2 regions of the Streptomyces sp. NPDC107581 genome follow, and region 2 is predicted to be linked to the other one. Evidence: riboswitches for the same ligand, from Rfam matches in the RefSeq annotation. Region 2 holds a riboswitch; the other holds the start of a gene.
What was found. A riboswitch is a leader RNA that binds a small molecule or an ion and turns the genes downstream of it on or off. The one in region 2 is predicted to bind cobalamin.
Positions count from the first base shown of each region.

Region 1: another riboswitch for cobalamin. It lies ahead of ACZ7P3_RS16560 (cobalamin biosynthesis protein); the one in region 2 lies ahead of ACZ7P3_RS36985 (prenyltransferase/squalene oxidase repeat-containing protein).

Region 1 is NZ_JBVKBH010000006.1:65,970-81,794, forward strand. Features, by position in the region: gene ypfJ (KPN_02809 family neutral zinc metallopeptidase) at 316-1,206, shown strand; gene ACZ7P3_RS16525 (VOC family protein) at 1,273-1,683, shown strand; gene ACZ7P3_RS16530 (hypothetical protein) at 1,742-3,046, opposite strand; gene ACZ7P3_RS16535 (alpha/beta hydrolase) at 3,379-4,506, opposite strand; gene ACZ7P3_RS16540 (class II aldolase/adducin family protein) at 4,709-5,377, opposite strand; gene ACZ7P3_RS16545 (lysozyme) at 5,565-6,353, shown strand; gene ACZ7P3_RS16550 (inorganic phosphate transporter) at 6,481-7,746, shown strand; gene ACZ7P3_RS16555 (hypothetical protein) at 7,781-8,008, shown strand; cobalamin riboswitch at 8,553-8,695, shown strand; gene ACZ7P3_RS16560 (cobalamin biosynthesis protein) at 8,797-9,741, shown strand; gene ACZ7P3_RS16565 (cobyric acid synthase) at 9,738-11,246, shown strand; gene cobN (cobaltochelatase subunit CobN) at 11,243-14,911, shown strand; gene ACZ7P3_RS16575 (putative cobaltochelatase) at 14,908-15,825, shown strand, end outside.
Region 2 is NZ_JBVKBH010000020.1:26,520-42,344, forward strand. Features, by position in the region: gene ACZ7P3_RS36955 (ATP-binding cassette domain-containing protein) at 1-771, opposite strand, end outside; gene ACZ7P3_RS36960 (helix-turn-helix domain-containing protein) at 890-1,645, shown strand; gene ACZ7P3_RS36965 (ECF transporter S component) at 1,839-2,663, opposite strand; gene ACZ7P3_RS36970 (ABC transporter ATP-binding protein) at 2,660-4,306, opposite strand; gene ACZ7P3_RS36975 (energy-coupling factor transporter transmembrane component T) at 4,303-5,463, opposite strand; gene ACZ7P3_RS36980 (hypothetical protein) at 5,460-6,413, opposite strand; gene ACZ7P3_RS36985 (prenyltransferase/squalene oxidase repeat-containing protein) at 6,410-9,151, opposite strand; cobalamin riboswitch at 9,272-9,407, opposite strand; gene ACZ7P3_RS36990 (prenyltransferase/squalene oxidase repeat-containing protein) at 9,694-11,103, shown strand; gene ACZ7P3_RS36995 (cobalamin-binding protein) at 11,154-12,074, shown strand; gene ACZ7P3_RS37000 (DUF4430 domain-containing protein) at 12,088-12,576, opposite strand; gene ACZ7P3_RS37005 (superoxide dismutase) at 13,397-14,044, opposite strand; gene ACZ7P3_RS37010 (Fur family transcriptional regulator) at 14,220-14,663, shown strand; partial or broken gene ACZ7P3_RS37015 (HoxN/HupN/NixA family nickel/cobalt transporter) at 15,180-15,431, opposite strand; gene tsaD (tRNA (adenosine(37)-N6)-threonylcarbamoyltransferase complex transferase subunit TsaD) at 15,592-15,825, shown strand, end outside.

The sequences.
Region 1 (15,825 bases), on a different contig from region 2:
TGCAGACAAGTCTAACGGGGCCGTGCAAGCCGTTTTCCTGCGTCCACGGTCCGGACCGACCGCGCCGGGCCAGGCGCGGAACAGTGCTGTGACGTCGGGCGGAACGGTGGTGCGGCGTCGAGTGGGCCGTGGTGTGACGCCCAGCGGAACGACGGTGTGACGTACAGCACGCCCGGGCTCGACGGCACGGCCCTGCGGCCCGGCGCACCTGCTCCGTCCGGGTGACCGCCCGACGTCCGGGGCGGGTGGCCGGGTATGGATGGCGCCAGGCCTTCGGACGGTCGGCGCCGGGGCGCGGACGGAGGGTGGTGGCGCGTGCAGTTCGACGACGACGCGAACCTGGACACCTCCGAGGTACAGGATGTGCGCGGGAGCCGGATCCCGGGCGGGCGGATGACGGTCGGGGGCGGCCTCGCGGGTCTGATCGCCCTGCTCCTGGCCCTCTTCTTCGGCATCGGCCCGGACCAGCTGGGGCTGTCGTCCGGCGACACCTCGCCGGCGCCCGCCTCCTCCTCGCTGGCACAGGTCCAGCAGACCTGCCGCACCGGACGGGACGCGAACACGCGCGACGACTGCCGCATGGTGGCCGTGGTCAACAGCGTGCAGGACTACTGGACGCGGGAGTTCCGCAGCCGTGGCAGGACCTACACCCCCTCGACGACCGTCCTGTTCAGGGACCGGGTCGGCACGGCGTGCGGCACGGCCACCTCGGCGGTGGGGCCCTTCTACTGCCCCGGGGACCGCAGGGTCTATCTGGACCTCGGCTTCTTCAACGACCTGAGGACGAAGTTCGGGGCGAGCGGCGGGGCCTTCGCGCAGGCCTATGTCGTGGCGCACGAGTACGGGCACCACGTGCAGGACCTGCTGGGCGTCCTGGGCCGCTCCCAGGACGGGCTGACCGGCGCGAACAGCAGCTCGGTCCGGACCGAGCTGCAGGCGGACTGCTACGCCGGGGTCTGGGCGCGCCACGCGACGACGACGCCGGACGAGTCGACGGGGCGGCCGCTGGTCACCAGTCTGACGGCGGCCGACATCCGGGACGGTCTGGACGCGGCGGCGGCGGTGGGCGACGACCGGATCCAGGAGCGGTTCCAGGGGCAGGTCACCCCGGAGACGTGGACGCACGGTTCTGCGCAGCAGCGGCAGCAGTGGTTCCAGCAGGGATACCGGACCGGTGATCCGGCCCGGTGCAACACGTTCCGCTGAGGCTTGTCAGTGGTGCCTGCAAGACTCGGTGCCAGGGCAGAACCGACGCACGAAGGAGTGATCGGCATGGCAGGCACGGGCGGACGGCCGAGCATCTACCCGTCGTTGTTGTACGCGGACGCGAAGGCGGCGATCAGGCAGCTGACGGAGGCCTTCGGCTTCACCGAGCTGTCGGTGTACGAGGGGGCGGACGGCACGGTGATGCACGCCGAGCTGGTCCAGGGCAACGGAGCGGTGATGGTCGGCTCCAAGGGCCGCGGCGGCCGGTTCGACGCGGCGATGAAGGACGCGGGACCCACGGGGGTGTACGTCGTCGTGGACGACGTCGACGCCCACCACCAGCGGGCCGTGGAGCACGGTGTGGAGATCCTGATGCCCCCGACGGACCAGGACTACGGCTCGCGGGACTACATGGCCCGGGACGCCGAGGGCAACATCTGGAGCTTCGGGACGTACGCCCCCGAGATCGGCGTCTGAGCGGTCCGCTCCCGCGGTCGTCGGCCGTCCCGCGGTCGCCGGCCGCCCCCGGTGCGGGCTATCCCCCGGTGTGCACCTGGAAGGCGGCCCGGCGCACGGCCTTGGCGAGGGCGGGGTCGGGGTGGGCGGCGGCGAGCGCGACCAGGACCTGCACGGTGCGCGGATGGCCGACGGCGCGGACCTCGTCCAGCAGCACGGGGACGGTGGGCTGCACCGCGGCCTCCAGGTGCCGTACCAGCATCGTGGTCTCGCCGTGGTCGGCGACGGCGGCGGCCGTGTCGACCCACAGCCAGGTGGCCTCCTCCCGGGTGAGGACCTCGTGGGCGTCCTCCGGGTCGATGCCGTCGTGCTCGGCGAGCCACAGCAGGGCGTACGGTCTCAGCGCCGGCTCCTGCACCACGGAGCGCACGTCGGGCTCGGCCGGGGCACCGACGACGCGCAGCGCCTCGAAGGCGAGACCGCGCAGCAGGGCGTCCTCGCCGCGGGCGGCACCGAGCAGTTCGGTGACGGCGCTGCCGACGGGGCGGGCGGCGAGCCAGGCGCGGTATTCGGCGCGGGCCGCGTTGGGGCGCAGCTGCGCGCAGCCGCGCAGCATGTCCTCGGCGGACTGCTCGATGTTGCCGGCGGGGCTCTGCGCGGCCACACAGATCTGCTCCAGCTTGACCCAGACCGCCCAGCTGCCCAGCGGGGTCAGAGTGCCGTGGCCGTCGCCGTAGGTCAGGGCGCCGACGGAGGCGAGCGCCTTGAGGGCCCAGTCGAGGAGGGGGCGGAGGGGGGCGAGCGGGGTCTCCCCGGCCGGTGCGGCTTCGGCCGGGCTCACGGTCTCGGCGGGGCCCGCGGTCCCGGCGGGTCCCGCGGAGTCGGCGGAGCCCGGCCCGTAGGAGACCTCGCAGCGCTCGGTGCGCAGTTCGGTGACCCGCTGCTGGAGCAGGTCCAGCAGCTGCTCGACCGGGACGGGACCGGCGGACAGCTGGAGGAAGGAGAGCACCTGGGGCATGGCCGAGACGACCTCGGCGACACCGGCCGGCTCCTGCCCGGCCGGCTCCGGGCAGGCGAGCGACCAGGCGTCGAAGAGGGCGACCCAGCCGCGCAGCACGGCGCTGTCGTCACGGTCCCAGGCACGCAGTCGCCAGCCGGGGCGCGCGCTGTCCCCGTGCACCTCGATCAGTCCCGCGAGGCGCGCGGTGTCCCAGTGGGCGCGGATCCGGGCGGCGCTCAGGCCGAGGTCGGCGGCGGCGCGCTCCGTGGTCGCTTCGGAGAGGGTGGCTTTGCCGTCGGTGGTGGCGCCGTCCCGGCCGGGGCCGAGGGCGGTGTCGGCCCAGCGGGCGACGCGGACCGCTCCGGCCAGGCCGGTGCGCGCCATTCTGGCCAGCTCGCCGGGGGCCGGTGTGCCCTCCGGGGGGCGGGGGGCGGGGCGGCGTGGGCGCCGCTGGTTCACAGCTCGGGGGGCGGCGGCCAGGGGTCGCGGTCGGACGAGTCGAAGCCTGGAGTCGCGCGGGATACGGGACGTCACGGGTGCAGTCTTCCGGTTGACGGTCCGAAAACCCAAACGGAATGTCACGGGGGGCGACGGGGCTGGCCAACGCACCGGGTCCGGTGGAGGGCGCAGAGACATGTTCAGGCCAGTCGTACGGCCTTAAACGGAATGACTGGAACCGGGGCATCCGCCTTGTCCCGGCGGGGCCGGGAGCGCGCCTACATCAGCGGGGTCAGGAACCGGCGCAGGCGCTCCTCGTACTCCTTGGGGTCCGCGTTCCACATCGCCGCGTGCGGGGCCTGCGGCACGGTGTGCAGGGCGACGCGGTCGGGACACAGGGCGGCCAGACGGCGGGAGTGCTCCCAGGGGGCCACCGTGTCGTCCGGGCCGTGGATGATCAGGGTGGGCACGGCGAGCAGCTCGGGGTCGGCGGTCTCGGCGAACCGGTCGGCGTGCAGCCCGGCCCGGCCCTGCGCGGCCCGCACCGCGAGCGGCAGCAGCGGCTCCGGGGTGTGCCGGGCCTGGGCGAGGGCGCGCAGGGTGGCCTGCCAGCTGAGCACCGGCGAGTCGAGGATCAGCCCGGCGACGCGCTCGCGCACGGCGGAGTGCTCGGCGGCGCGCAGGGCCATGGTGGCGCCGGTGGACCAGCCCAGCAGGATGACCCGGCGGGCGCCGTAGCGGACGGCGTAGCGGATCGCCGCGTCCACATCGCGCCACTCGGTCTCGCCGAGGTGGCTCAGGCCGTCCGGCGGGCGCGGGGCGCCGAGGTCGCCGCGGTAGGCGAGCGCGAGGACCGGCAGCCGGCGGCCGTGCAGGAACTCCATGACGTTCATGGCGTGCTCGCGGGTGGTGCCGAGGCCGTGCACCGCGATCACCCAGGTGTCCCGGTAGCCGGGCACGAACCAGGCGGGCAGCGCGCCGAGTTCGCCGGGCACGTCGATGTCGGAGTGCTGGAGGCCGAGGGCGGCGTCCGGGTTGCCGACGTACACGTTCGGGGTCAGCCACACGGCGTCGCCGGGGGCGAGGGCACCGTGCGTGACACGTATGAGGCGGCGTACGACGGTGTCGGCGGTGTGCTCGGCCGCCTCCAGGACCGGGCCGACGACCGCGTGGGAGCCGTCCCCGGCGAGCCCGTAGGTGCCGGGGCGCAGGGAGGCCAGATGGCGGGTGAGCGTGATCCGGCCCGCGGCGGTGCCGTGCACGGTGAGCCGGGGTTCGGTGGGCAGCGGACGGCCCGCGGGCGCCTTCAGCGCGGCGCCGCTGGCGAGACGGCCCGCGGCCACGGATGCCGCACCGGCGGCCAGGACGGCGGTGAGTGCGGCGGCGGTCGCTTTGACGGTGCGCACGGGTCCAGTGTCGTGGGGGATCTCGATACCGGCCAGCGGAAGGGGCGGTCCGGATCGGCGGGAAGTCGGCGGAGAAAGGGGAGGCGCCGGTCGACGGGGCGGAAGAAGGGGATCTTCAGCGAGGGGGGAGCGTCCCCGCGGACGGCACCGGCCGTGGTGCCCGGGCCGGCCGCCGTCGCGCCGTCGTCGTCCCGGCGCGGCCTCAGCCTCGTTGGCCGTATCCCTTCAAACGCGCCCCGGCCTCGTCCATCTGTTCCTCCGTCAGAAGGGAGGGCGCCCGTCCCGGTGCCGCGGACGCCGTCAGCCACAGCCGGCACATCCACTCCAGCTGGGCGGTGCGGTCGTAGGCCTGGTCGAGGGTGGCGCCGTAGGTGATCATGCCGTGGTTCCGCAGGAGGCAGCCGGAGCGGCCGGCGAGGGCGCGGAGCATGTTCTCGGCCAGCTCGTCCGTGCCGTACGCGGCGTAGGGGGCGACCCGGACGGGGCCGCCCATGGCCGCGGCCATGTAGTGGATCGGGGGCAGTTCGCTCACGAGGGTGGAGACGGCCGTGCCGTGCACCGCGTGGGTGTGGACGACGGCGCGGGCGTCGGTGGTGCGGTAGACGGAGAGGTGCATGGGCAGCTCGCTGGTCGGCACGAGCGTGCCGAGCACCTGCCGCCCGTCGAGGTCGACGCCGGTGATGTCGTCCGGGGTCAGCCGGTCGTAGGGCACGCCCGACGGGGTGACCAGTACGAGGTCCCCGACGCGTGCCGACACGTTGCCGGACGTGCCGACGACCAGTCCGTCGGCGACGGTCCGGCGGGCCGTCGCGACCACCTCCTCCCACCCGCGCGCCTCGTCCTCGGTCGTGTCCCGCCGCTGCTCAGCCATGCGGGGATCCTGCCAGCCGGCGCGGTGCCGAGTGGTCCGGTCGCGTGGATCGGACCGGAAGCCGTGCACCCGAACGGGCGAACATCACTGCAAAACAGATGAAATGACAGCTCCCCGTCGATCACCGGGCATTCAATGATCTTTCCCACTCGCCGGACGACGTTCCGCCGCGACTCCAGGGGGACCCATGGCCCGTGACCGCACACCTTCCCGCCGCCGTGCGGGCGTCCTCACGGCGGCGGCCATGGCGGCCCTGGTCCTCGCCGGCACCGCCGCGGCCTCCGCGGGCCCGCCGGCCTCTGCGGGCCCGTCGCCGCCGGGAGCCGGTCGGGCCAGCGGGCGCGACGTGTCGTCCCACCAGGGGCAGGTGGACTGGCCGGCCGCCCGGTCGGACGGCGCACGGTTCACCTACGTCAAGGCGACCGAGGCCACGGCCTACCGCAACCCCCTCTTCAGGCGGCAGTACGACGGCGCGCGCCGGGCCGGCCTGATCCGCGGCGCGTACCACTTCGCCCGGCCGGACACGTCCTCGGGCGCCCGGCAGGCCGCGTACTTCGTGCGGCACGGCGGCGAATGGCGGGCGGACGGCTGGACGCTGCCGCCCGCGCTCGACATCGAGTACAACCCGTACGACGCGAAGCACAGGTGCTACGGGCTGGGCCGGCCGCGGATGGTCCGCTGGATCCGGTCCTTCAGCGACACCGTCGCACGGATGACCGGCCGGCGGCCGGTCATCTACACCACCGCCCAGTGGTGGAGGGCCTGCACCGGCGACAGCCGCGCCTTCTCGGACCATCCCCTGTGGATCGCCCGGCACGGCACACGGAGCCCGGGACCGCTGCCGGGCGGCTGGTCCTCCTGGACCTTGTGGCAGTACACCGCCGAGGGCAGCCGCACGGGTGACCAGAATCTCTTCCACGGGCCGCCGAGGCGGCTGCGGGCCTTCGCGCAAGGCCGGTGGCCAAGGGGCGCCTAGGGGGCAGATCCGGGCAAAATCCGGGACCCCTCCCATAGAAACCCTGGCGCCCGCTCCAGTTCACCTTCCGTTCATCCAGGTTGCCTACGGTCCAACAGCCAATGACCTCGAATGATTGCCTGGGTAAATGGAAAACTTCTCGCTGATCCTCGCGATTGTGGTGGTGACCGCACTCGCGTTTGATTTCACGAACGGTTTTCACGACACCGCCAACGCGATGGCCACGACCATCTCGACCGGTGCGCTCAAGCCCAAGGTCGCGGTGGCCATGTCCGCCGCCCTCAACCTTGTGGGCGCCTTCCTCTCCGTGGAGGTCGCCAACACGATCTCCAAGGGACTCGTCGACGAGAACGGCATCCGGCCCGAGGTCATCTTCGCCGCCCTGGTCGGCGCGATCCTCTGGAACCTGGTGACCTGGCTCGTGGGCCTGCCCTCCAGTTCCTCGCACGCCCTGATGGGCGGACTGATCGGCGCCACCGTCGCCTCCGCGGGCCTCGGCGCCGTCCACGGTGACGTCCTGATCACCAAGGTGCTGCTCCCGGCGGTCGCCGCCCCGGTCGTGGCCGGTCTCGCGGCACTGCTCGCCACCCGGTTCTCCTACGGCATCGGCCGGGGCGCCGAGGGCGAGGCCACCCGCAAGGGCTACCGCGCCGGGCAGATCGCCTCCGCCGGCCTGGTCTCCCTCGCCCACGGCACCAACGACGCGCAGAAGACGATGGGCATCATCACCCTCGCGCTGATCGCGGGCGGTGCGATCGCCCCCGGCTCCAACCCTCCCACCTGGGTCATCCTCTCCGCCGGCATGGCCATCGCGCTCGGCACCTACATCGGCGGCTGGCGCATCATCCGCACCATGGGCAAGGGCCTGACCGACCTGGAGCCGCGACAGGGCTTCGCCGCCCAGACCAGCGCGGCCACGGCCATCCTGGCCTCCTCGCACCTCGGCTTCTCCCTCTCCACCACCCATGTCGTCTCCGGCTCGGTGATGGGCGCGGGCCTCGGCCGCAAGGGCGGTGTGGTCCGCTGGTCCACCGCGACCCGCATGGTCGTCGCCTGGGTGCTCACCCTCCCGGCCGCCGCGCTGGTCGGCGCGGGCGCCGAGTCCGTCACGGACCTCGGCGACTGGGGCACCGCGGTCGTCGCCGTCTTCCTCGTCGGCGCCAGCGCCGCGATCTGGAAGTTCTCCCGCCGCGAGGTCGTCGACCACACCAGCGTCGTGCCCGCTGACGACGCCGAGCCGGCCGGCGTGGTGACCACCGCCATCGCCGCGGTGACCCCGCCCCCCGCGGGCGTCGTCACCGAGGACCTGACGGCCACCATCCCGGCTCCGGCCGCCGCCGTCCCGGCTCCCGCCGCCGCCACCGAGCCGGCCCCGCCGGCCGCCGCCGTCTGACCCCGAGCACCCGGTACCTGAAGGAAGCATCCCCATGAAGATCGACTGGGCGGCCCTCGGCTCCGTCTTCGGCGTCAGCCTCGTGTTCACGGTGGGCCTGGTGGCCCTGTTCACCCTCGGCGTCAACGGCCTGGCGCGGCGCGAGAAGGCCGCCGCGCAGGGCGACTCCGCCGCGCTGGCGGTGACCGGTGCCTATGTGTGCTTCGCGACCTGTGCGGCCGCGGTGGCGTACGGGTTCTATCTGATCGTGGCCAAGGCCTGACCTGTGATCGTGACCGAGGCCCGACCTCTTGCGTGACCGAGGCCCGACCTCTTGATCGTCACCGAGGCCTGACCTTCGAAAGGTCCGCGTCCGCGCGGGCCGGACGGTCCCGGACCGCCCTGCCGAGCCCCCAGTGGGCGACCCGGCAGGGCGGTCGCCGTGTGTCCGGGGCGGCCTCCGCCGTCGCGCCGCCCCGCGAGACCCACTGCGCTCCCGCGAGAGGCCCGCCGCGCTCGCGCGAGACCCACTGCGCTCCGGCGGGCCCTCGCCCGCCCCCCAGTTGGACGACCTGGCCGTCGTCCAGCGGCATCTCGCCCGCGTGCGCCGCCTCGCGTCTCCTCGTGTCTCCTCCCGCGTCCGTTCCATCCCGTATGAGACGTACGCCCTCTTGCTGATCCTCACGGTCCGTGGGTACCGGAGGGATGCGCGAACGCCGCCCGAGAGGAGGGGAATTCACCGCAATCCGGTCCTCCGGCGCGGTCGGGCGCGCTGCCGATGTGGGGCTCAGCACAGTCCGCCGTCCCTGGTCAAAGGCAAGTTGACGGCTCTTCCGAGTGCGTGGTGGACTGCCCACGCCATGTACGGCGGCAGAAGAGGAAGCCGGTGCGAATCCGGCGCGGTCCCGCCACTGTCACCGGGGAAGAACACCCCGGGAGCCAGGAACTCTCACCGCCGGTCTCGTCGGACCAGGGCGTGGACACCCTGAGTGAGGACACATATCGCCATGCTCGGCTGCCGATCGAGGACCAGTACCAGGCCCGCCCCTGACCTCACGGCCGGCTGAGCCGATGGGTGCCGATCGCTCGTACGCGTACGGCGCCGCCGCCGGCCTTCTCGGCGATCTCCTTCTCGGCGATCCGCGCCGCGGGCATCCGGTCGCCGCGTTCGGGCGCGCGGCCGCAGCCGTGGAACGCGTGCTGTGGCGCGACCACCGCGGCTGGGGCGCCCTGCACACCGCCGTGTGCGCCGGCGGCGCCGTCGCCCTGGGGGCCGTCGCCGAACGGGCCGTACGCCGCTCCCCCGTCGCCTCCGCCGCACTGGCCGGCGCCGCCACCTGGGCGGTCGTCGGGGGTACTTCGCTGGCCCGGGAGGCCCGGACCGTCGGGCGCGCCCTGGAGGCCGGGGACATCGAGGCGGCACGTGCGCGGCTGCCGCATCTGTGCGGCCGGGATCCGCAGGCCCTGGACGCGGACGGGATCGCCCGCGCCGTCGTGGAGTCGGTCGCCGAGAACACCTCCGACGCCGTGGTGGGCGCGCTGGTGTGGGGTGCGGGCGGCGGGGTGCCGGGGCTGCTCGGGTTCCGGGCCGTCAACACCCTGGATGCGATGGTGGGGCACAGGTCGGCCCGCTTCCGGCGCTACGGCTGGGCCTCGGCCCGCCTCGACGACGTGGCCGGCTGGCCGGGGGCGCGGCTGACCGCCGTACTCGCCGCCGCGGCCGGACCCGACCCCCGCGGCGCCCTGCGCGCCTGGCAGGCCGACGCCCGCAAGCACCCGAGCCCCAACGCCGGGCCCGTCGAAGCCTCGTTCGCGGGCGCGCTCGGCGTGCGGCTGGGCGGGACGCTCTCCTACGGCGGGCGCGTCGAGCACCGGCCCGTCCTCAACGGGGACACCGGGCGGGCCGTCCGGGTCACCGACATCGACCGGGCCGTACGGCTCTCCCGCCGCGTCGGCCTGCTCGCGCTCGGCGTCACCCTCGCCGCGCGCCGACTCGTGAAGGGACGTGGGAAGTGAACGGTGGTCTCCTCGTCGCCGGCACCACCTCCGACGCCGGCAAGAGCGTCGTGACGGCCGGGATCTGCCGGTGGCTGGTGCGCCAGGGCGTGAAGGTCGCGCCCTTCAAGGCGCAGAACATGTCCCTCAACTCGTTCGTGACACGGGAGGGTGCCGAGATCGGCCGGGCGCAGGCGATGCAGGCCCAGGCCTGCCGCGTCGAGCCGACCGCGCTGATGAACCCCGTGCTGCTCAAGCCGGGCGGTGAGCAGAGCAGCCAGGTGGTGCTGCTGGGCAGGCCGGTGGGCGAGATGAGCGCACGCGGCTACCACGGAGGGCGCCAGCAGCGGCTCCTCGGCACGGTCCTGGACTGTCTGGCCGAGTTGCGGGGCACGTATGACGCGGTGATCTGTGAGGGGGCCGGTTCGCCCGCGGAGATCAATCTGCGGCGGACCGACATCGTGAACATGGGGATCGCGCGGGGCGCGCGGCTGCCCGTGCTCGTCGTCGGCGACATCGACCGGGGTGGCGTCTTCGCCTCCTTCTTCGGGACGCTCGCCCTGCTCTCACCGCAGGACCAGGAGCTGGTCGCCGGCTTCCTGGTGAACAAGTTCCGCGGCGACGTCGGCCTGCTGGAGCCGGGGCTGGAGATGCTGCACGGTCTCACCGGGCGGCGCACCTACGGCGTGCTGCCGTTCCGGCACGGGCTCGGCATCGACGAGGAGGACGGGCTGCGGGTGTCCCTGCGGGGCACGGTCCGGGAGTCGGCCGTGACGCCTCCGCTCGGCGAGGACGTCCTGCGGGTCGCCGTCTGCGCGATCCCGCTGATGTCGAACTTCACGGACGTGGACGCGCTGGCCGCCGAACCGGGCGTCGTGGTGCGGTTCGTGGACCGGCCGGAGGAGCTGGCGGACGCCGACCTCGTGGTGGTCCCGGGTACGCGCGGGACCGTACGGGCGCTGGAGTGGCTGCGGGAACGGGGCCTGGCGGAGGCGCTCGTGCGCCGGGCCGCCGAGGGGCGGCCGGTCCTCGGCATCTGCGGCGGCTTCCAGATCCTCGGCGAGCACATCGAGGACGAGGTCGAGTCGCGCGCCGGGCAGGTCCGGGGCCTCGGGGTGCTCCCGGTGCGCGTGAAATTCGCCCGGGAGAAGACCCTCACCCGGCCCACCGGCGAAGCCCTCGGCGAGCGGGTCGAGGGGTACGAGATCCACCACGGGGTCGCCGAAGTGACGGGCGGAGAGCCCTTCCTGGACGGCTGCCGGGTCGGCCCGGCCTGGGGCACGCACTGGCACGGCTCGCTGGAGTCGGACGGCTTCCGCCGGGCCTTCCTGCGCGAGGTGGCGGCCGCCGCGGGCCGCCGGTTCGTGCCGGCCCCGGACACATGCTTCGCCGCGCTGCGCGAGGAGCAGCTCGACCGGCTCGGCGACCTGATCGAACAGCACGCGGACACGGACGCGCTCTGGCGGCTCATCGAGTCGGGCGCGCCGCAAGGACTGCCTTTCATTCCACCGGGAGCGCCCGCATGAGCACAGTGTTGTTGTTGTCGACCGCCGACACCGATCTGCTGGCGGCCCGGGCCTCCGGCGCCGGGTACCGGATCGGCAACCCGACCCGGGTCGACGTGGCCGGGGAACTGCCGGGTCTGATCGAGGGCTCGGGTATCGCCGTCGTACGGCTGCTGGGCGGTAAGCGTGCCTGGGAGGACGGGCTCGCCGCGCTGAAGGCGTCCGGGATCCCGACCGTGCTGCTGGGCGGCGAGGCCGTGCCGGACGCCGAGCTGATGGCCGAGTCGTCCGTTCCGGCGGGCGTCGTGGCGGAGGCGCTGAAGTACCTGGTCGAGGGCGGGCCCGCGAACCTGACCGAGCTGGCCCGGTTCCTCTCCGACACGGTGCTGCTGACCGGCGAGGGGTTCGAGGAACCGCGGAAGATGCCGGAGTTCGGGGTGCACGGCGGGCGTGACCTCGTCGAGGGCCGCCCCACCGTCGGCGTGCTCTTCTACCGGGCCCACGAGCTGAGCGGCAACACCGCCTTCGTGGACACGCTGTGCGAGGCGATCGAGGCGCACGGCGCCAACGCCCTTCCCGTGTACTGCGGTTCGCTGCGCGACGCGGACGCCGGGCTGTACGAGATCCTCGGCCGGACCGACGCCCTGGTGGCCACCGTCCTCGCCGCCGGCGGCACGCACGCCTCCGAGGCCTCGGCGGGCGGCGACGAGGAGGCCTGGGACATCGGGGCGCTCGCCGACCTCGACGTGCCCGTCCTGCAGGGGCTGTGCCTGACCTCCTCGAAGAGCGCCTGGGAGGAGTCCGACGCCGCCCTGTCCCCCATGGACGCGGCGATGCAGGTCGCGATCCCGGAGTTCGACGGGCGCCTGATCACGGTGCCGTTCTCCTTCAAGGAGCAGGGTCCGGACGACGTGCCGGTCTATGCCGCCGACCCCGAGCGGGCCGGGCGCGTGGCCGGAATCGCCGTACGGCACGCGCGGCTGCGGCACAAGGCGAACGCCGACAAGAAGCTCGCGCTCGTCTTCACCGCGTACCCGACCAAGCACTCGCGCGTCGGCAACGCGGTGGGCCTGGACACGCCCGCGTCGGCGGTGCGGGTCCTGGACGCCCTCAGGGAAGCCGGCTACGGCCTCACCGAGTACCCCGACAACGGCGACGAGCTGATCCACCGGCTGATCGGGGCCGGCGGGCACGACGTCGAGTGGCTCACCGAGGAGCAGCTGCGCGTGGCGCCCGCGCGGGTGCCGCTGGCCGACTACCGGGCCTGGTTCGACCGGCTCGACCCCGAGCTGCGGGACGCCATGCTCCAGGCGTGGGGCGAGCCGCCGGGCAGCCTGTACGTGGACGGCGACGACATCGTCCTCGCCTCCCTGCAGTTCGGGAACGTCGTCGTGATGATCCAGCCGCCGCGCGGCTTCGGCGAGAACCCGATCGCGATCTACCACGACCCCGACATGCCGCCCTCCCACCACTACATGGCGGCCTACCGCTGGCTGGCGGCCGCACCGTCGGAGGGGGGCTTCGGCGCGGACGCGATCGTGCACATGGGCAAGCACGGCACGATGGAGTGGCTGCCGGGCAAGGGCCTCGGCCTGTCCAGGGTCTGCGCCCCGGACGCCGTCCTCGGCGACCTCCCCCTCGTCTACCCGTTCATCGTCAACGACCCCGGCGAGGGCACCCAGGCCAAGCGGCGCGGGCACGCCACGGTGGTCGACCACCTGGTGCCGCCGATGGCGCGCGCCGACACCTACGGGGACCTGGCCAAGCTGGAGCAGCTGCTGGACGAGTACGCGCTCGTCTCCGACCTGGACCCGACGAAGGCGCCGGCCGTACGGGCGCAGATCTGGACGCTGGTCAAGGCCGCCGAGCTGCACCACGACCTGCACGTGGACGAGCAGCCGGGCGACGACGACTTCGACCAGTTCGTCATGCACATCGACGGCTATCTGTGCGAGATCAAGGACGTGCAGATCCGGGACGGCCTGCACATCCTCGGCGGCGGGCCGGAGGCCGAGCCGCGGGTGAACCTGGTCCTGGCCGTGCTGCGCGCCTCGCAGGTGTGGGGCGGGCAGGCGAACGCGCTGCCGGGGCTGCGGGCCGCGCTGGCCGGGCACTTCGGGCTCGTGGAGAAGGAGTTGCTCGCCGAGCCGGGGGCCCCGGTGAAGGTGCCCGTCGAGCTGACGGATCTGGCCGAGGGCCCCGCCCGCACGGCCGCCGACGCGATCGACCTGCTGGAGCACCTGTGCCGGCGGATCGCGGAGGGCATGGAGGCCCGCGGCTGGGCGGTCGCCGAGAGCGCGCCGCTCGTCCGTGAGGTGCTGGGCACCGAGCTGCCGGACGCGGTCACCGTACTGGAGTTCGCCTGCACCGAGGTGGTTCCCCGGCTCGCCCGCACCACCGACGAGATCGCTCACATCCTCAAGGCGCTGAACGGCGGTTACGTCCCGGCGGGCCCGTCCGGTTCACCGACCCGCGGTCTGGTCAACGTGCTGCCGACCGGCCGGAACTTCTACTCGGTCGACCCCAAGGCCATCCCCTCCCGGCTGAGCTGGGAGGTCGGCCAGTCGCTCGCCGACTCGCTCGTGCAGCGGTATCTGCAGGACACCGGGGAGTACCCGCGGTCGGTCGGGCTGACGGTGTGGGGCACATCGGCGATGCGCACCCAGGGCGACGACATCGCCGAGATCCTGGCGCTGCTGGGCTGCCGCCCGGTGTGGGACGACGCCTCGCGCCGGGTGACGGGCTTCGAGGTGATCCCCCCGGCGGAGCTGGGGCGGCCGCGCATCGACGTCACGGTCCGCATCTCCGGCTTCTTCCGGGACGCGTTCCCGCACGTGGTCGGGCTGATCGACGACGCGGTGCGGGCGGTGGCCGAGCTGGACGAGCCGGCCGGGCAGAACTTCGTGAAGGCGCACGCCGACGAGGACACCGCCGAGCACGGTGACCGGCGGCGCGCGACGGCCCGTGTCTTCGGCTCGAAGCCGGGGGCGTACGGCGCCGGTCTGCTGCCGCTGATCGACGCCCGCAACTGGCGCTCCGACGCCGACCTCGCCGAGGTGTACGCGGTGTGGGGCGGGTACGCGTACGGGCGCGGGCTGGACGGGCGGGCGGCGCGCGGGGACATGGAGACCGCGTTCCGGCGGATCGCGGTGGCGGCGAAGAACGTCGACACCCGCGAGCACGACCTGGTCGACGCCGACGACTACTTCCAGTACCACGGCGGCATGGTCGCCATGGTGCGCCATCTGACCGGCGCCAGCCCCGAGGCGTACGTGGGTGACAGCGCCGTGCCGGACCAGGTGAAGACCCGCACGCTGGGCGAGGAGACGCACCGGGTCTTCCGTGCCCGTGTGGTCAACCCGCGCTGGATGGCGGCCATGCGCCGGCACGGGTACAAGGGCGCCTTCGAGATGGCGGCGACCGTGGACTACCTGTTCGGCTACGACGCCACGGCGGGCGTGGTCGACGACTGGATGTACGAGAAGCTCAGCGCGGAGTACGTCTTCGACCCGGAGAACCGGGACTTCATGAAGAAGTCCAACCCGTGGGCCCTGCGGGGCATCACCGAGCGGCTCCTGGAGGCGGCGGACCGCGGGCTGTGGGCCGAGCCGGACGCGGAGACGCTGGAGCGGCTGCGCGCCACCTATCTGGAGCTCGAAGGCGACTTGGAGGGCGAGGAGAAGTGAGTACCCCGTTTCCGTTCACGGCCGTCGTCGGCCAGGACGACCTGCGGCTCGCGCTGCTGCTGAACGCCGTCTCGCCGGCGGTCGGCGGTGTGCTGGTGCGCGGCGAGAAGGGCACCGCCAAGTCGACGGCGGTACGCGCCCTTTCGGCGCTGCTGCCCCAGGTGTCCGTGGTTCCCGGATGCCGTTTCTCCTGTGACCCGGCGGCGCCGGACGCGTCCTGCCCGGACGGGCCGCACGAGGCCGGGGCCGGTGGGCCGCGGCCCGCGCGGATGGTCGAGCTGCCCGTCGGCGCCTCCGAGGACCGGCTGGTCGGCGCCCTGGACATCGAGCGGGCGCTCGCCGAGGGCGTGAAGGCGTTCGAGCCCGGCCTGCTGGCCGACGCGCACCGCGGGATCCTGTACGTGGACGAGGTCAACCTCCTCCACGACCACCTGGTCGATCTACTGCTGGACGCGGCGGCGATGGGCGCGTCCTACGTCGAGCGCGAGGGTGTGTCGGTGCGGCACGCGGCCCGCTTCCTGCTCGTCGGCACCATGAACCCCGAAGAGGGGGAGCTGCGGCCGCAGCTGCTCGACCGGTTCGGGCTGACCGTGGAGGTCGCGGCCTCGCGGGAGCCCGACCTGCGGGTGGAGGTCGTACGGCGCAGGCTGGCCTACGACGACGACCCGGCCGGCTTCGCCGCACGGTGGGCCGAGGAGGAGGCCGCCGTACGCCGACGGATCGTGGCGGCGCGGGAGCTGCTGCCGCAGGTGCGGCTGGGCGACGGGGCGCTGCGCCAGATCGCGGCGACCTGTGCGGCCTTCGAGGTGGACGGGATGCGCGCCGACATCGTGATGGCGCGTACCGCCACCGCGCTGGCCGCCTGGGCGGACCGCACCGATGTGCTCGCCGAGGACGTGCGGCAGGCCGCGCTG
Region 2 (15,825 bases):
GGCCCGCCGCGCCGCGCGTACGGCGTCCCGGCTGACCCGGGCGTAGTCGGCGGCGACGGCGCGCTCGGCGCCGATGCCCTTGAGCACCCGCAGCCCCCGGACGAGTTCCTCGGCCAGGGCAGTGGCCCGCGCCTGCTGGGCCTGCTCGGCACCGCTGGTGCGGCGCAGCACATGGGAGAGGCGGTTCTGCGCGAGAAGGACACCCGCGGTGCCGGCCACGACGAGCGCGCCGAGGCCGAGGGAGATGCGCAGCAGCAGCACCGTGGAGCCGAGCAGGACGACCACCGCGGCGACCGTGGTGGCGAGGGCGCCGGCGAAGGCGCCCACCCGTTCCGCGTCGCCGGATGCGCGGCCGAGCAGGTCGCCCGGCGCCAGCCGCACCCCGCCGCCCGGCCGCAGCACCCGCTGCGTCAGCGCCGTGCGTACCTGGTGCTCCGTGTACTGCCGGGCGCGCGTGGCCGCCCGCGCGCCGAAGCGGTACGACAGGGACAGCAGGAGGAAGTCCGCCGCCAGCAGGCCGAGCCAGCGGACCGTCGATGCAGGCGTGCCGGACCGTACGGCTTCGCCGACCGTGGCACCGACGATCACCGGCACCAGCGCCTCGCCCAGCTGGTGCGTGCTGAACAGCACCGACGCCAGCACCAGGTCGCGTCGGCGGTTGCCCAGGGACCACCACAGCAGCGCCCGCGGCGAGGCGGCCGGAGCCGGGGCGGCGGCACGGGGAGCCCGGGCGGAGGGGCGACGGGAAGGGGCGGAGGCGGGTATGGTCACCCGGCCACGTTAGGGTCACCTTACTTTTGTCGTAAACGCAGCAGAGCGCCACCGTATGTCGTGCATCGGTCATGGACGGCGGGCAGGGGGCGCGTGAACAGGGGCAGGAACGCCGGGCATGGCACACGAGAAGACCATCGGTCTCGAACGGTTCGAGATGGTCCGGGGGCAGATCTTCCAGCACCACCTCCATGACGAGCACCAACTCGCCTGGGCCAGCAGCGGTGTCGTCATGGTCGACGCCCAGGACCGCTGCTGGGTCCTGCCCCCGCACCTCGCGCTGTGGATCCCGGGCGGCGTCCGGCACGCCACCGCGGCTCTGCGGGAGTCGGTGCTCCAGGGCATCTACCTGAACCCGGTGACCTGCCCGCTGGCCTGGCCCCGGCCGACCGTGCTCGCCGTCTCGCCGCTCGCCCGGCATCTGATCGGCTACCTGGCCGGCGAACTGCCGTCCAGGGTGCGTGCGCAGGCCGAGGCCGTGCTCCTGGAGGTACTGCGACCGGCGGAGGCCACCGTGTTCGAGCTGCCGCTGCCGGCCGACCCGCGGGCCAGGGAGACCGCCGCGCTGTTGCTGGACGATCCCGCGGACCAACGCAGGCTGGGCGAGCTGGGGCGCGCGGTCGGCGCCAGCGAGCGCACGCTGCTGCGGCTCTTCCTCGCCGAGACGGGGATGACGTTCGCTCAGTGGCGGACCCAGGCCCGGCTCCAGGCCGCCCTTGCCCACCTCGCCGAGGGCCGGCCGGTCGGACGGGTGGCCGAGCGGGTGGGCTATGCGACGCCCAGCGCCTTCGTCGCCGCGTTCCGCCGGGTGACCGGGTCCACGCCCGCCGCGTACTTCGCCCGGTCACGGGGAAAGGTGAGCGGGCCGGACTAGGCCGAGGGCGCGTTCCGGCCCCGTCGCGCTTGGCGGATCGGCGACATGAGCCACGGATCCGGGCCGGGTCCTTCATCGTCCTCAGCCTCCGGCTGCCGCGTCTGGTGTGCGCCCTGCGGCCCGACGTGGTCGATGTGGCGCACGGGCGTCCGGAAGGGCACGCGGGCGTCCCTGTGGGTGCGCCTGCCTCACATCAGCAGGGGTCGGAGTCGGCGGTCCCGGCTGCCTCGAAGCGGACCGGCGCCCGGAACCGGGCACGCCGGGCGGCACGTCGGAAGGTGGTCAGTACCGCCGGCCCGGCCAGCAGCACACACACGAAGTTGGTCACGGCCCGGCCGGTGTCCCAGCCCAGCGACGTGGCGAGGTCGAAAGCGACGTAGCGGTGCCACTGTTCGGTGAAGGGCAGGCCGGGCAGGTAGGCGATGGAGCTGTTGGGGTCGAGCGAGAACGGCCAGAAGGAGAGGTTCAGCAGGAAGCCGAAGAGATAGCCGGAGAGCGATCCGTACACCGCCAGCAGCGCCACCTCGCGCCGGCCGCTCGCCCGGGGAAGGAACCCGGCGAGCATGCCCACGAACGCGCAGCCGAACATCTGGTACGGCATCCACGGCCCGACGCCTCCGGTGATCAACGCGGAGGCGAACAGCGAGGTGCAGCCGAGCACGAACCCGAAGCCGGGGCCGTAGACCCGCCCCGCCAGAACCAGCACGAAGAAGACCGTCTCGATGCCCGCCGTGCCGGCGCCGAGGGGTCGCAGCGCCGCGTTGACGGCGGAGAGCACGCCGAGCATGGCGAGCGCCTTGGAGTCGATGCCGCCTTCGGCGATCTCCGACAGCACCACGCACAGCACCAGGACCAGCAGGACGCCGAAGATCAGCGGTGGTGCGTAGTTGGAACCGAACTTGCCCGGCGCGACCACGAACGGCCAGAAGAACGCGACGAGTCCGAGGAACGCGGCGAGCGCCACGACCACGCCGGCACGCGGGGTCAGCCGGATCGCGCTGCCGATGCGCGCGCTCACGGGCGTGTCCCCTCTTCGTCGTCGGCGGCCAGTGCCTGCGCGGCCTGCTTGACCGTGAGGAACGGCAGCGGGGAGAGGATCTTCGCGGTCTGCGGGGCGAAGGTCGGCGAGGAGATGATGACCTCGGTGGTCGGGCCGTCGGCCACGACGTCCCCCTCGGCCATGACGACCACCCGGTCGGCTGCACGGGCCGCGAACTCGACGTCATGGGTGGAGATCACAACCGCCCGTCCCTCCGCGGCGAGAGCGTCCACGATGTCCATCAGCGCCGTCTTGGCCCGGTAGTCCAGGCCCCGGGTCGGTTCGTCCAGGAGGAGGACCTGGGGCGCGGCGGACAACTGGATGGCGAGGACGAGCGCGAGCTTCTGGCCCTCCGACAGGTCGCGCGGGTGGGTGGCGTCGTCGATACCGGGCGCGAGCCGGTCGAGAAGGTCGCGCGCCTTCAGCCTGGTGCCCGACTCGGCGTCCGCCTGGTCGAGTTCCTCCTTCACCGTCTCCAGGTAGAGCAGGTCGGCGGGGGTCTGCGGGACCAGGCCCACGAGTCGGCGCGCCTCGGCCGCGGGCACGGTGTGCGGATCGGTGCCACCACGGCCGCCGGACATCTTCACCGATCCGGCCTTGCGTGGTCCGGACCCCTGCAGGGCCCACAGGAGGGAGGACTTTCCGGAGCCGTTGCGGCCCATCAGCGCGGTGACCTCGCCCGCGTGCAGATCGAGGTCCACTGCGCGTACGGCCGCGACACCCCGATAAGTGACCGTGATGCCGCGTGCGGCGAGCAGCCGGGTCCGTTCGCCCTCCGGGACCGGTGGCCTGACGGGGGCCGGGGCACGGCCCGCGAGCCTGGTACGCAGCGGCGCGGCGGCACGGCGGGCGTCGCGGATGGACAGCGGCAGCGGAGACCAGTTCGCGACCCGGCCCAGCTCCACGATCGGCGGTGCGATCGTGGAGGTACGGAGGATTTCGGACGGAGCGCCGATGCGGGCGCGGCCGTCGCCGGGCAGGTGGATGACGCGGTCGGCGTACTGGACGACGCGTTCGAGGCGGTGCTCGGCCATGAGGACAGTGACACCGAGGTCGTGCACGAGCCGGGTGACGGCGGCGAGGACCTCCTCGGCCGCCGTGGGGTCCAGTGCCGAGGTGGGTTCGTCCAGGACCAGGACGCGGGGATGGGCGGTGAGGACGGAGCCGATGGCGACGCGCTGCTGCTGCCCGCCGGAGAGTTCGTGCAGGGCCCGGTGGCGGAGGTCGGCGAGGCCGAGCAGGTCGAGGGTCTCCTCGACGCGCTTGCGCATGGTCGCCGCCGGGATCGCCAACTGCTCCATGGCGTAGGCCAGTTCCTCCTCCACCGTGTCGGTGACGAACCCGTCGATCGGGTCCTGGCCGACCACGCCGACGACGTCGGCGAGTTCCCGGGGCGGATGGTGGGCGGTGTCGCGGCCGTCGACCGTGACCCGGCCGTACAGGGTGCCGCCGGTGAAGTGCGGCACCAGCCCGTTGACCGCGCCCAGGAGCGTGGACTTGCCCACGCCCGTGTGCCCGACGACGAGGCAGAGTTCGCCCTCCTCCACCGTGAGGTCGATGTCGCGCAGGGCGGGTTCGGGCGCGTCCTCGTACTGGACGGTGACCTGGTCGAAGGTGATCACGGGGTGTCGGCTCTCTGGACAGGGCTGGGCGGAGGTGCGAGGAAGCCGGCCGTGCCGGCGAGGAGGATCGCGGCGGTCGGGACGAGCGGCAGGCCGGGCCAGGTCAGCGGGTAGAAGGTGGGGTTGAGCTGGGCCGGGTCGTAGCCGAGGTTGCTGAAGAGCAGCACGGCTGACAGCACTCCGCTGCCGGCCACGGCCCACTCCGGCAGGCGCCAGAGGTCGGGGCGGTAGGTGGTGCGGGTGACACGCCGGCCTCCCAGCCGCAGTCCCGCCACGCACAGCACGGCCCCGCACGCCATCGCGGGCAGGCCCAGGAAGGCGGGCGCGGTGGCGTCGAGCAGCCCGTACGCCCCGGCGCACAGGCCGCACATGCCCAGCAGCATCAGCGCACCGGTGGCCCGGCGGGAGCGGCGGGTGGCCGTGCCCGCCCGGCCGTAGCCGCGGGAGTCCATGGCAGCGGCCAGCCGCAGGGACCGTTCCAGGGCGTCCTCCAGGACCGGGACCACGATGCCGCGCAGCGCCTTCATGCCCTTCGTCCGCCCGGCCCGCAGCTTCTTCGCCCGGGCGACGCGTTGCACGCTCTGCACGAGCTGCGGCGCCACGCTGATCGCGACGGTGACGGCGACCCCCAGCTCGTACAGGGCACCGGGAAGCACCCGCAGGGCCCGCTTGGGATTGGCGAGGGTGTTGGCGGCGCCGATGCAGCACAGCATGCAGGCCAGCCGCAGTCCGTCGGTCGCGGCGGACAGCAGCGCCTCCAGCGACACCGGCCCGCCGATCTTGATGCCCGCGTACCAGTCGGGGGTGGGGATGTGCGGGAGGGAGAAGAGGAAGTGGTCGTGCGGGGTGATGCCGGTGGCGAACACCGCGCGGAAGGCAACGCGGATCGTCACCACCGTCAGGGCCAGGAACAGGTAGTACTTGAAGCCGCGTGCCCAGGGCGCCTCGGTGCGCCGGGCCGTGACGACGTAGCCGAGAACGGCGAGGACGAGGAAGAGCAGCACCGGGTTGTCGGTGCGGCTGACGGCGGTGGCGAGGGCGAGCGCCCACACCCACCAGGCCACGGGGTGCAGGGTTCGCGGCAGGCGCCGGCCGCCGCGGTCGGGGACCGCGGCGGCCGGGGACGCCTCGACTGTCGTGCGGGCCACCGCGGTCACTCGGTACGACGGCGGCGGTACGCCACGAACGCCGCCGCCCCGCCGATCAGCACCACGAGACCGGCGCCCGTCGCCACGGGGACGATCGAACCGGCGTCGTGCTTGGCCTCGGCGGCCGGGGCGGCGTCGACCACCCTGGTGCCGGTGCCGGATGCCGCCGCTGCCGGGCTGCTCGCGGTGGCAGTGGGCGTGGGTGACGCAGTCGGGCTTGCGGACTTGCCCGCCTTCGGCTTCTTCTTCGGTTCGGCCGCGGCGGACCGGGAAGGTGCGGTCGTGTGCCGCTCGGGGGCCGGGCCGGTGTCCACGTCGGGCGGCAGCGAGGGTGCCTTGTGGGTGGAGGCGGGCCGGCCCGCATCGCCCTGTGGCTTGGTGTTGTGAGCCCGCAGCTGGTCCGGGGAGATCGTGGGCCGGCCCTTGGTTCCCTCGACGTTCGTGCCGCCGAAGATCCACAGGTCGACGCTGCCGGGCTTGGGCTTGTAGAGCATCGCCCCGAGCTGGCTGTACGTCCAGTCCCTGGCCCCTGGGTCGGCGTGCCAGTACGACCAGTACGCGGAGGCGGGCGGCGTGAGCACGCAGTCGTCCTGCGCTGCGGTCGGATACTGCTTGCCGCTCTGGTAACCGCTGTAGCCGATACGGCAGATGAAGGCCGGTCCGTCGTGCCCGGTGCCGGTCGTGCGCCAGCCGCCCTGGTTGAGCAGTTCGTACCCGGTGGTCGGGGTCGTACCGCAGGAGCGCAGGATCGGGCCGCCCCAGTGACTGAAGTCGACGGCGAGCACGGCGCCCGAGGTCGTCGTGCAGCGGCCCATCGGCTGCGGGTCGGCCGCGGCCGGGGTGCCGGTCGCGGCGACGACGGCGACCGGCAGGCAGAGCGCTGCCAGTACGCGGAGCCGGCGTGCGGCCGTGGTCGCACCGAGAGCCGTGGCCACCGCGCGGAAGCTCACGGGACTCATCGTCCGCCTCCCGTGCCCGCACGACGCCGCGCGACGACCACCGTGCGCCAGCCGGCGAGCACCAGCAGCGCGGCGATCCCGGCGAGGGTGCCCACCTGGGCACCGGTGGAGGCGAGGACACCGCCCCCACCGCCGCCGTCCGCGACGGTCCCGCCGTCACCCGAGCCGCCGGTGTTGCCGCTGCCGCCGGTGTCGCCCGTGGTGATGATGTCGGGGGCACTGCCGCTGGGGCTCGGCGTGGGCTGCGGGGAGGTGCTGGTCAGGCTGCGCTTCAGCTTGCCGAAGGAGATGCCGGTGGCTCCACCCACGGCCTGGGTGGAGGCGCGCAGGTCGGAGCCGGGCTGGCCTTCCTTGGCAACCCGGAACCCGCCGTCGGCGTTCTGCTGTGCGGCGAGGAATTTACGGGCCTTGGCGATCTGCGCGGTGTACTTCCCCGCGTCGAGGGACAGGCCCTGCACGGCGAGTGCGGCCGAGTTGACGGAGTCGCCCGCCGCTCCCGGGAATCCACCGTCGGACAGTTGCCTGGACGCCATCCATGCCAGCGCCCTGTCCACGGCCTTGTCCGCCTTGGCACCGCCCGCCAGGTCGAGAGCCATGGCGGCGATGGCGGTCGAGTCGACGTCGGAGTCGTTCGTGGCGGGGATCAGGCTCGGCCAGGCACCTGAACTCCGCTGGAGGCTCTCCAGATAGGCGACCGGCTGAGCGGCCGCCGTCTTGTCACCCGCCCGCAGCTGGGCCATGACGGCCAGGGCCTGGGAGAACACGGACGGGGCGTAGGTGTAGGCGCCCTTGGCCGCGCAGGAGCGGTCCGGCGCGGTGCTGGGCTTGGTGCAGACCGCCTTCTTCAGCGCTGCGATGAGGTCGTGCCCGGCGAAGTCGCGCGGGTCGCGCCCGACGGCCTCGGCGAGCAGCGCCGTCTTGCCGATCGAACCGCCACCGGCGTAGACGGTGCCGATGCCGGTCCAGTCGTTGACGGTGCGGCCCGCGCCGTCCCGGCCGGCGTGGTCGAGGAAGTCGACGACGCTCCGCAGCTTGGCGTTGTTCAGGCCGGTGGCGGCGAGCGCGTAGGCACCGTCGATGGTCAGGCCGAAGTCGGCGCGGCCCGTGCCGAGCCCGTCGTCGTAGTACTTGCCGCTCTTGAGGTTCGCCGCCTTGGTGAGGTAGGTGACGCCCTTTTTCAGGTCGGGTCCGGTACCCGGGGCGGGGGTGGTGGGGGTGCCGGTGGGATCGGTGGGGTCCGTGGGCGGTTTCGTGGGACGCGCGTCCTTGGCCGTCAGGGTGACGAGGCTGGTGCCGGCACCGGCCAGGACGGCTCGCGGAGTCGGGTAGAGGGCGGGGGCGGTGTCGCCGCCCTCGAAGCCGAAGCCGCCGTCCTTGAGCTGCTGCCGGGACAGCCAGTCGACGGCGGTGTCCGCGCGGTCGGTGTCGCCGAGCGCACGCAGGGCCTGGGCAGCATAGGCGGTCGCCTCGACGCTGCCGTTGGTGGCGGTCGGGTCGGCAGGGAAAGAGCCGTCCGCGAGCTGCTCCTTGGTCAGGAAGGTACGCGCCCCGGTCACTGCGTCGTCGTGGCCGCCGGCCCTGTGCAGCACGAGGGCGACGAACGCGGTGATGACGGTTTCGCCGCTGCATGATTCGCCGGGCTGGATGAGAAGGCTGGTGGTCCCGCCGTCCTCGCACCGGAGCTGGGTCAGCCGGTCGACGGTCGCGGCCGGCGGCGTCACCCCGCCACGCAGCAGGGCGAGCACGGCCAGCGCCTGCTGCTCGGCGACACCGGCGTTCTTGAAGTCACCCTTCGCGGTGCAGCCCGGAGTCTTGTCCGGGTCGGATCCCTCCGCGCAGACGTTGGAGGTCAGGTCGGCGAGGAGGTCGTGGCCGCCGAACTTGTGCGGATCGGCCTTGGTGATCTCGGCGAGCAGGGCGAGCCGGGCGTTGGCCCCGGCGTCGGGGCCCTGGTCCTTGCCGGCCGCGTAGATGTAGTCGTCCGCGTGCGCCGCGAGGTAGTCGGTGATCTTGTACAGCGGGGTGCCCTGGCCATGGACGGCGGCGAGGGCGTAGGCCGTGTCGAGGGTGAGCGGATAGTCGGGGGTGCTGGCGCCGTCGTCGACGATCCGCGTGCCGTCGGCCAGTTTCCCGGTGAGCCAGGTCGTGGCCGCGGTGAGGGAGACCGTGCCGACCCGCACGTCGTCGGGGCTGAACCTGGGCTCCCCGCCGGAGCCGTCCGGCTTCGTGCCGCCGTACACCCAGGCGTCCACGTCGCCGTTCTTCAGCTTGCGGGACTGTGCGCCGTACGGACTGTATGTCCAGTGGTCCTCGCCGGGTGAGGCGATCCAGTAGGACCAGTAGGCACTGGCCTGCGGGGTGGCGTCGCAGGCTTCCTTGTCCGGAGTCGGGTACTGGGTACCGGAGTTGAAGGTGGCGAGGCCGATGCGGCAGATGAAGGCGTCGCCGTCGTGCTTGGTTCCGGCGGTGGTGAAGCCGCCGGTGTGAAGGAGGTCGAAGCCGGTGGTCGGGGTGGTGTCGCAGCCCCGCTCGACCTTGCCGCCGAAGGACCCGAAGTCGACGGCCACGACGGCACCCTTGGTGGCCGTGCAGTCGCCGATCGGCCCGGCCGCGGACGCCGTCGTGCTGGTGAGGAAGGCCACACCCGCCGCCAGCGCCATGAGCCACGCCGCCACCAGCGCCGTCAGGCGTCTCGGACCTGTGCCCGCCCGTCCGTCTCTTCGTCTCTCGGTCCCCACCGCAGCCCCCTCGTGCCTGCCGGCGCGTGCGCGGACGTGGCAGAGGGCCTCCGGAGGACGGGGAGAGCCCGGCAGCCGGAAGCTGGTCGCACCACGCCGTAGTCCGCGACGGCGGCTGTTACTGATGATCATGTTCCAGGCATTCCGGCTCGCCCGGCGCGGAGCCGGGCCTACGGTTGCGGGTCAGCGCCGGACTTCGACCGGCTTCCCCTGGAACTTGTCGCCTATCAGCGGGATTTGAACACGCTTCACAGGAAGCGTCAAGACGGGCCCAGGGTGCCGCGACGGGTGACCGACCGAGCGCTGGCGGCCGGGTTGCACGTCAGGTACCGTCCCGGACTGCCGAGTGGGGGAACCCGGTGGGAGTCCGGGGCTGACGCGCAGCGGTGTGGGACGGCAGGGGGCCGGCCCGAGCCCGAATGCCCAAGCGGTGAGACACCTTTGGAAGCCGGTCCACGCGTTCCGGGCGGCGGCCACGTCCCGCCGCCCCGGTGAAGGTGGACATGGGTCCGGCCGACGCCCCCTCATTCCAGGAGCAGGCCATGTCCCGTCATCCGTCCCGACGATCCGTCCTCGTCGCTTCCGCCGCCCTCGGCGCATTCGCGCTGACCACGCTGCCCGCGGCGGCCACCTCCACCCCGGCACAGATCGCCACGTCGAAGACGAACGGCGTCACCTACCTCAAGTCGCTTCAGGCCGCCGACGGGTCGTACGCCGGTTCCGGGCTGTCCAACGAGTGGGCGTTCAGCGCGCTCGCCTCGGCCGGAACCGCCGCCGTCGACGTCACGCCCGGCGGAGACACCAGCAAGAACGCGAGAACCGTCTACCGCAACCTGCTGTCCACCAGCGGCTGGCCGTCCTCCAGTCCCCTGGTCACCGACTACGAGCGTGCCACGCTCAACGCCTACGCCGCCGGCATCGACCCGTCCCGTGTCTCCGCCTCCCGCAACCTGGTCGCGGACATCTACAGCTACTGGCAGACCTCCGAGCCCGGCTACTTCGGCCCGTCGTCCAACTTCAACGGCACCGTCTTCGCCGCGCTCGCCCTGAACGGCGCGAAGACCCAGGCGGGGCAGACCCGCATCCCGCAGGCGCTGCGCAACTCGATCATCACCCGTCTCCGGGCCAACCAGCACAACGACGGCGGCTGGAACTACAGCAAGGCCGAAGGCAACCCGAGCCAGCTGGGCGCCGGCAGTGACATCGACATGACCGGTGCCGCCATGGCCGCGCTCTGCGTGTCCGGGGTGCCGAACACCGACACCGACATCGTGCAGGCGAAGAACTTCCTGAAGGGCAAGCTCGTATCGGACACCGGCGCCTTCGACGCCATGTTCGGCGCCAACACCGACTCCAACGGCTGGGCGGTCTCGGGTCTGAACGCCTGCGGAATCGACCCGCAGGCCGGTGACTTCCTCACCGCGGACGGCAAGACGCCGGTGGACTTCCTCATCGCCCAGCAGTTCAACCCGGGCGGCGGCTTCAAGTACCTGCCCACCGACACCTCGCCGACGGCGTACTCGTCGATCGACGGTCTGCGGGCCGTGGCGGGCGGCGGCTTCACCGCGACCCCGCCCGTCCCGACGACGCCGGGCGCCCCGCAGTGGGTCAGCCAGTCCTCCCTCACCTCCGGTACGGCGACGAAACTGGCACTCACCGTGGACGACGGCTCCGGCAACCTGAAGGTGTGCTCCGTCGCACTCACGCCGACCGGTACGACGACCACGCTCGGTGCCGTCCTCGACGCGGCCAAGACCGCCGCCACCCCGTCGGGCTGTGTCACGAGTGTGAACCCGTCCTCAGGCTCGGGCGTCATCACGGCTGTCAACGGCAAGGCCAACAGCGGCTCCAACACCTGGAAGGTCAGCGTCGACGGCTCGTCCTTCGCCTCCGCGACGCGGGGCAAGGTCGTGAACGTCGGCGACACGATCGCCGTGCGCTGGGGCGTCTGACGGCGATGCCGCTCCGGGACCCGCCCCGCGGCGGGTCCTAGAGTCGGGGTATGCGCATCGTCTCGCTGCTGCCCGCCGCCACCGACATCATCGCCGAGCTCGGACTGACCGCGCAGCTGGCCGGTCGCACTCACGAGTGCGACTGGCCACCGCGCGAGGTGGCGTCCGTACCGGTGGTGACCGGGGCGGATCTGGACCAGGACGTGCTCACCAGCCGGGAGATCTCCGACGCGGTCGGCGGTTCGGCGCACTCCGGGTCGTCGCTGTACACGCTCGACACCGAGGCGCTGGCGTCGCTGCGTCCGGACGTCGTGCTCACCCAGGATCTGTGCGACGTGTGCGCGGTGTCCTACGAGAAGGTCAGCAGCACGGTGCGGCTGCTGAACGCGCAGACCAAGGTCCTCAGCCTGGAGCCGCACACGCTCGACGACGTACTGGACTGCCTGGTGACGGTCGGGGAGCTGCTCGGCGTGCCCGAGCGCGCCCGGCGGCGCCGGGCCGAGCTGTGCGCTCGTCTCGACCGCGTCCGCGCGGCGGTCACCGGCCGTGACCGGCCCCGGGTCGTGGCGATCGAGTGGCTCGACCCGTTGTGGCCCGCAGGGCACTGGGTGCCCGAGCAGATCACGACGGCCGGGGGCGAGCCTCTCCTCGCCGCACCCGGCGAGCACACCGAGCCGATGGCCTGGGAGGCGGTGCGGGCCGCACGGCCGGACGTGGTCCTCGTCCTGCCGTGCGGCTTTCCGCCCGAACGCACCTTGCGCGAGAGCGAGTTGCTCACGAGACTCCCAGGCTGGACGGACCTGCCCGCCGTCCGGTCCGGCCGGGTCTGGGTGCTGGACGGACCGGCCTACTTCAACCGCCCGGGACCACGGGTGGTGCGTGGGGCGGAGGTACTCGCCCATGTCCTGCACGGCGTGCGGACCGCAGAGGCGGTGTCACCGGCCGAGGCACGACCGCTCCCCGGCCGGTGACGGCACACCGGAATCAGAAGGCCGTCCAGGTGAACGCCACCTTGTCCCCGGCGTTCAGCTTGAACTGGCAGCCGCCCACGGGGGTGGACGTGCCGTTGACGGAGATGTTCCAGTAGGCGCTGCCCCCGCCGCTGACCTTCTTGATGGTGTCGACCGAGTAGTCGTCGAACGACGCGTACCAGGTGCCGTCCCAGGTGAAGTGCCGCTTGCGGGCCGCGTCGTCGAGGGCGGCCGTAGGCGTCGGTACGGCGGAGGGGTTGGCTCCCCCGTTGGTGCCGTCGCATCTGTGGGTGCCGCCCGTGACCGTGGTGACCTCATGGCCGCGCGTTCTTATGCTGCCCTTGAAGAGGAGTCCGTCCGGTCCCTGGACCGTCAGGCTCACCCGGATGGGAGCGTTCGTACGGGGCATGCTCTGGGCGTGAGCGACGGCCGGGGCGGAGGCGAGAGCCAGGCCGAGAGCCGTCGTGGCGATCATGGTACGGCGTGCGGATGTGCGGTGCACTGGTGAAGCCTTCCTGAGGTGGGCGGCCCGCGGCCCGTCGCCGAGCGAACGGACCGGCACCCTCGGCAGGCGCGGCTTCCCCCTCCGGGATGTTGGACGCACCGAACCCGGCTACTCGGATCAGGCTCTCGGCTTCGCGCTGCAGACCATGACAGTGGGAAGCATTTCTCGGCACGCTCCGGGTACTCCGACTCGCGGCCCGCCAAGGCCGCACACGGTTGCAGGTCAGCGCCGGACTCCCACCGGCTTCCCCCAGTCACGTGCCTATGCGGTTGTTGTGCCGCCCGTCCACTCCCGCGCGACGGTCACGGCCGCCCGCCAGATGCGAACGGCGTTCAGTCTACGGCTGGTTGGGGCGATCTGCTGAGCAGTCGCCGGTATTGCGTGCAGCGGGCGAGAAGCTCGTCATGTGACCCGATACCGACGGCCCGGCCCTCTTTGGAAGGGCTGTGGTGCCTGCGGCGAGCGGACGGGCGACCCGGATCTCGGGGGTCGCAACCGGGCGGTCACATCGGTGGCCCCGCAATGGTCCGCCACGCCGGAATCGCCTGCCCGGCCGAGAGGCCCCGGCCACAGACCACCGTCCGAGGAAGCCCGACGGTGGTCGGGCGGACCCAGGGACGTGCGCCGAGCGGAGCGTAGGCGTCCGGGCGGCGGGTCGTGAAGAAGGGGAACAGCTCCAGCCAGTCGCGCCGGGCGTCCAGGTCGAAGTCGCCGAAAGGGCTCCCGCGGGCGCGCTGCTCGCGGGAACCCTCCGGCGCTGCCTGCTGGTGAAGGGTGAGAAGACGGTCACGAGCAGGACATCCGTGCGACCCCGTCGTCAGGGGCGCAGGAGCAGGCTGTCGCCGCGCTCCTTCGCGGCGGCGTAGCGCTTGGCCACGTCCTGCCAGTTGACGACGGCCCACATCGCCTCGATGAAGTCCACCTTCTGGTTCTTGTACTGGAGGTAGAAGGCGTGCTCCCAGGCGTCGAAGACCAGGACGGGGGTCGAGCCCTGGCCGATGTTGCCCTGGTGGTCGTAGACCTGCTCCACGATCAGGCGGCCGCTGAGCGGCTCGTAGGCGAGCACGCCCCAGCCCGAACCCTGGGTGGTGGCCGCCGCCTTGGTCAGCTGCGCCTTGAAGCCGGCGAACGAACCGAAGGACTCGGTGATCGCGTCGGCCAGGTCGCCGACACCGTCCTGGGCCAGCGGCTCGCCGCCGCCGTCCTTCGGACCGGTCATGTTCTGCCAGTAGATGCTGTGCAGGATGTGCCCGGAGAGGTGGAAGGCCAGGCTCTTTTCCAGCCCGTTGATCGAGCCCCACGACTCCTTGTCCCGCGCCTCGGCGAGCTGCTCGACCGTGTCGTTGGCGCCCTTCACATAGGCCGCGTGGTGCTTGTCGTGGTGCAGCTCGATGATCTCCGGGCTGATGACCGGGGCGAGCGCCGAGTAGTCGTAGGGAAGTTCCGGGAGCGTGTAGAGCGCCATGTCCAACGTCCTCCGACGTTATTGCCAGATGTATGCAGCTGCACGCTAACAGCAAGAACGGTACCTTGCGATCAGGCGTCGGACCTAGGACCCCCTCACCATGTCGCGCCGAGTACGTGACGGCAGTCCGCGATCCGGACTCCTCAACCGCGGCGAGAAAGGCAAGCACGTGACCATGACTCCGCCGTCGCACGGTGACGCGACGACGCCGGAACTGGCGGTGCTGTTGCGACGCCACGGCCTGCGCTGCACCCACAGTCGGCTGTGCACCCTGAGGTTGCTCTCCGCCTCCGGGATGCATCTCTCCTCCGCCGAAGTCTGGGCTGAACTACAGCAGCTGGATCTGCCCTTCGATCAGGCGACCGTCTACCGGACCCTGGAAACTCTGACGGACGCCGGTCTGGCACACGCGGTCCACGGTCCGGGCGGCCCCAAGCGCTACGGCATCAGTTCCAAGCCGCACCATCACACGGTCTGCGAGCGGTGCGGCCAAGTGGGGGATGTGGCGATGGAGCACCTCAGGGAAGCCTCGGAGCGGATCGCCGAGCTGACGGGCCTGCGAGGCGACGCGGCGGGTTCGCTGCTGCTCTTCGGCCGATGCGCTCGCTGCAGTACCTGACCGTGGGTGGGTGCGGGACGCCGTCCATGGAACGGACGCTGTCAAGGCGGGACGGCGCCCCGCACCAGGGCCGGACGCAGGGTGCACCGCTTCGGCCACCCTGGCCGACCACTTCTTGCACAGTAGATGCTCTTGCAACAGGTGCGCAATAAAGACTCATCGCGCTTCGCCCTCAGGGAGGAGCTGCCCGTACGCCTCGCCGCGACGGACAAGGCCGTGGTGAAGGTCGAGCGGAATTTCCCCAAGGTGCACCGGGGTTGGAGTGCTCGGGGGCTGATCGACCAGGCCCCGAACGCCGAGCGGGCCGCCATGGACAAGGAGCGCGTCACCGAACGGGCTGTGGCTGACGCCGGAGACGCGGGTTCGCGTTGCAACTCGGGCGAGGGATCGGCGAGTGACTGTGGTCTCCGGCGGTGACCCTGGGGCCTGACGGTGGCCGGTATCCGGCGAGAGCGAGGGTGAACGGCGGCGGGTCATGCGCGCGGCACCGCCGGACAGCCGCTGCTCGGCGCGTTCCGGGGTCGTGGCGGGCCGGGCCAGTCCCGCCGTCCACTTCACCTCGATCCGGGCGAACGTCCACACCAGCAGGGCGACCGCCCAGGTGGCGAAGAACAGCCCGACGATGACGTAACCGATGACGTTCAGGTCCAGGCGGGAGACCCAGTCCCAGAACGCCCCGTGCAGGTTCGCCTTCTCGGCGATCGGGCCCAGCAGCTCGACGGTGCCGATGACGAGGGCGACGGCCACGGACAGGCCGGGAGGGGTGAGCCTGCCCAGCAGGGATCACGGCTCGCACCTCGGCGTCCGGGGGCGACAGCAGCGCACTCCAGTGGACTGCGCACCGCACATGCGTGCCGGGTTACTTTGCCTGTCCAATCTATTGCACACTGGTTGCAATAACTATTAGTGCGCAGAAAGGGTGTGGAGCGTGGGCTCTCCGATCGTGCTGGGGATCGAGTCGTCGTGCGACGAGACCGGTGCGGGACTGGTCCGGGACGGCCGGCTGCTCGGCCACGCCGTGGCGTCGAGCATGGACGAACACGCCCGCTACGGCGGTGTGGTGCCGGAGATCGCCTCCCGCGCCCACCTTCACTCCCTGCGCCCGGTGGTCCGACAGGCACTGGACCAGGCCGGGCTGAAACTGTCCGACATCGGCGCCGTG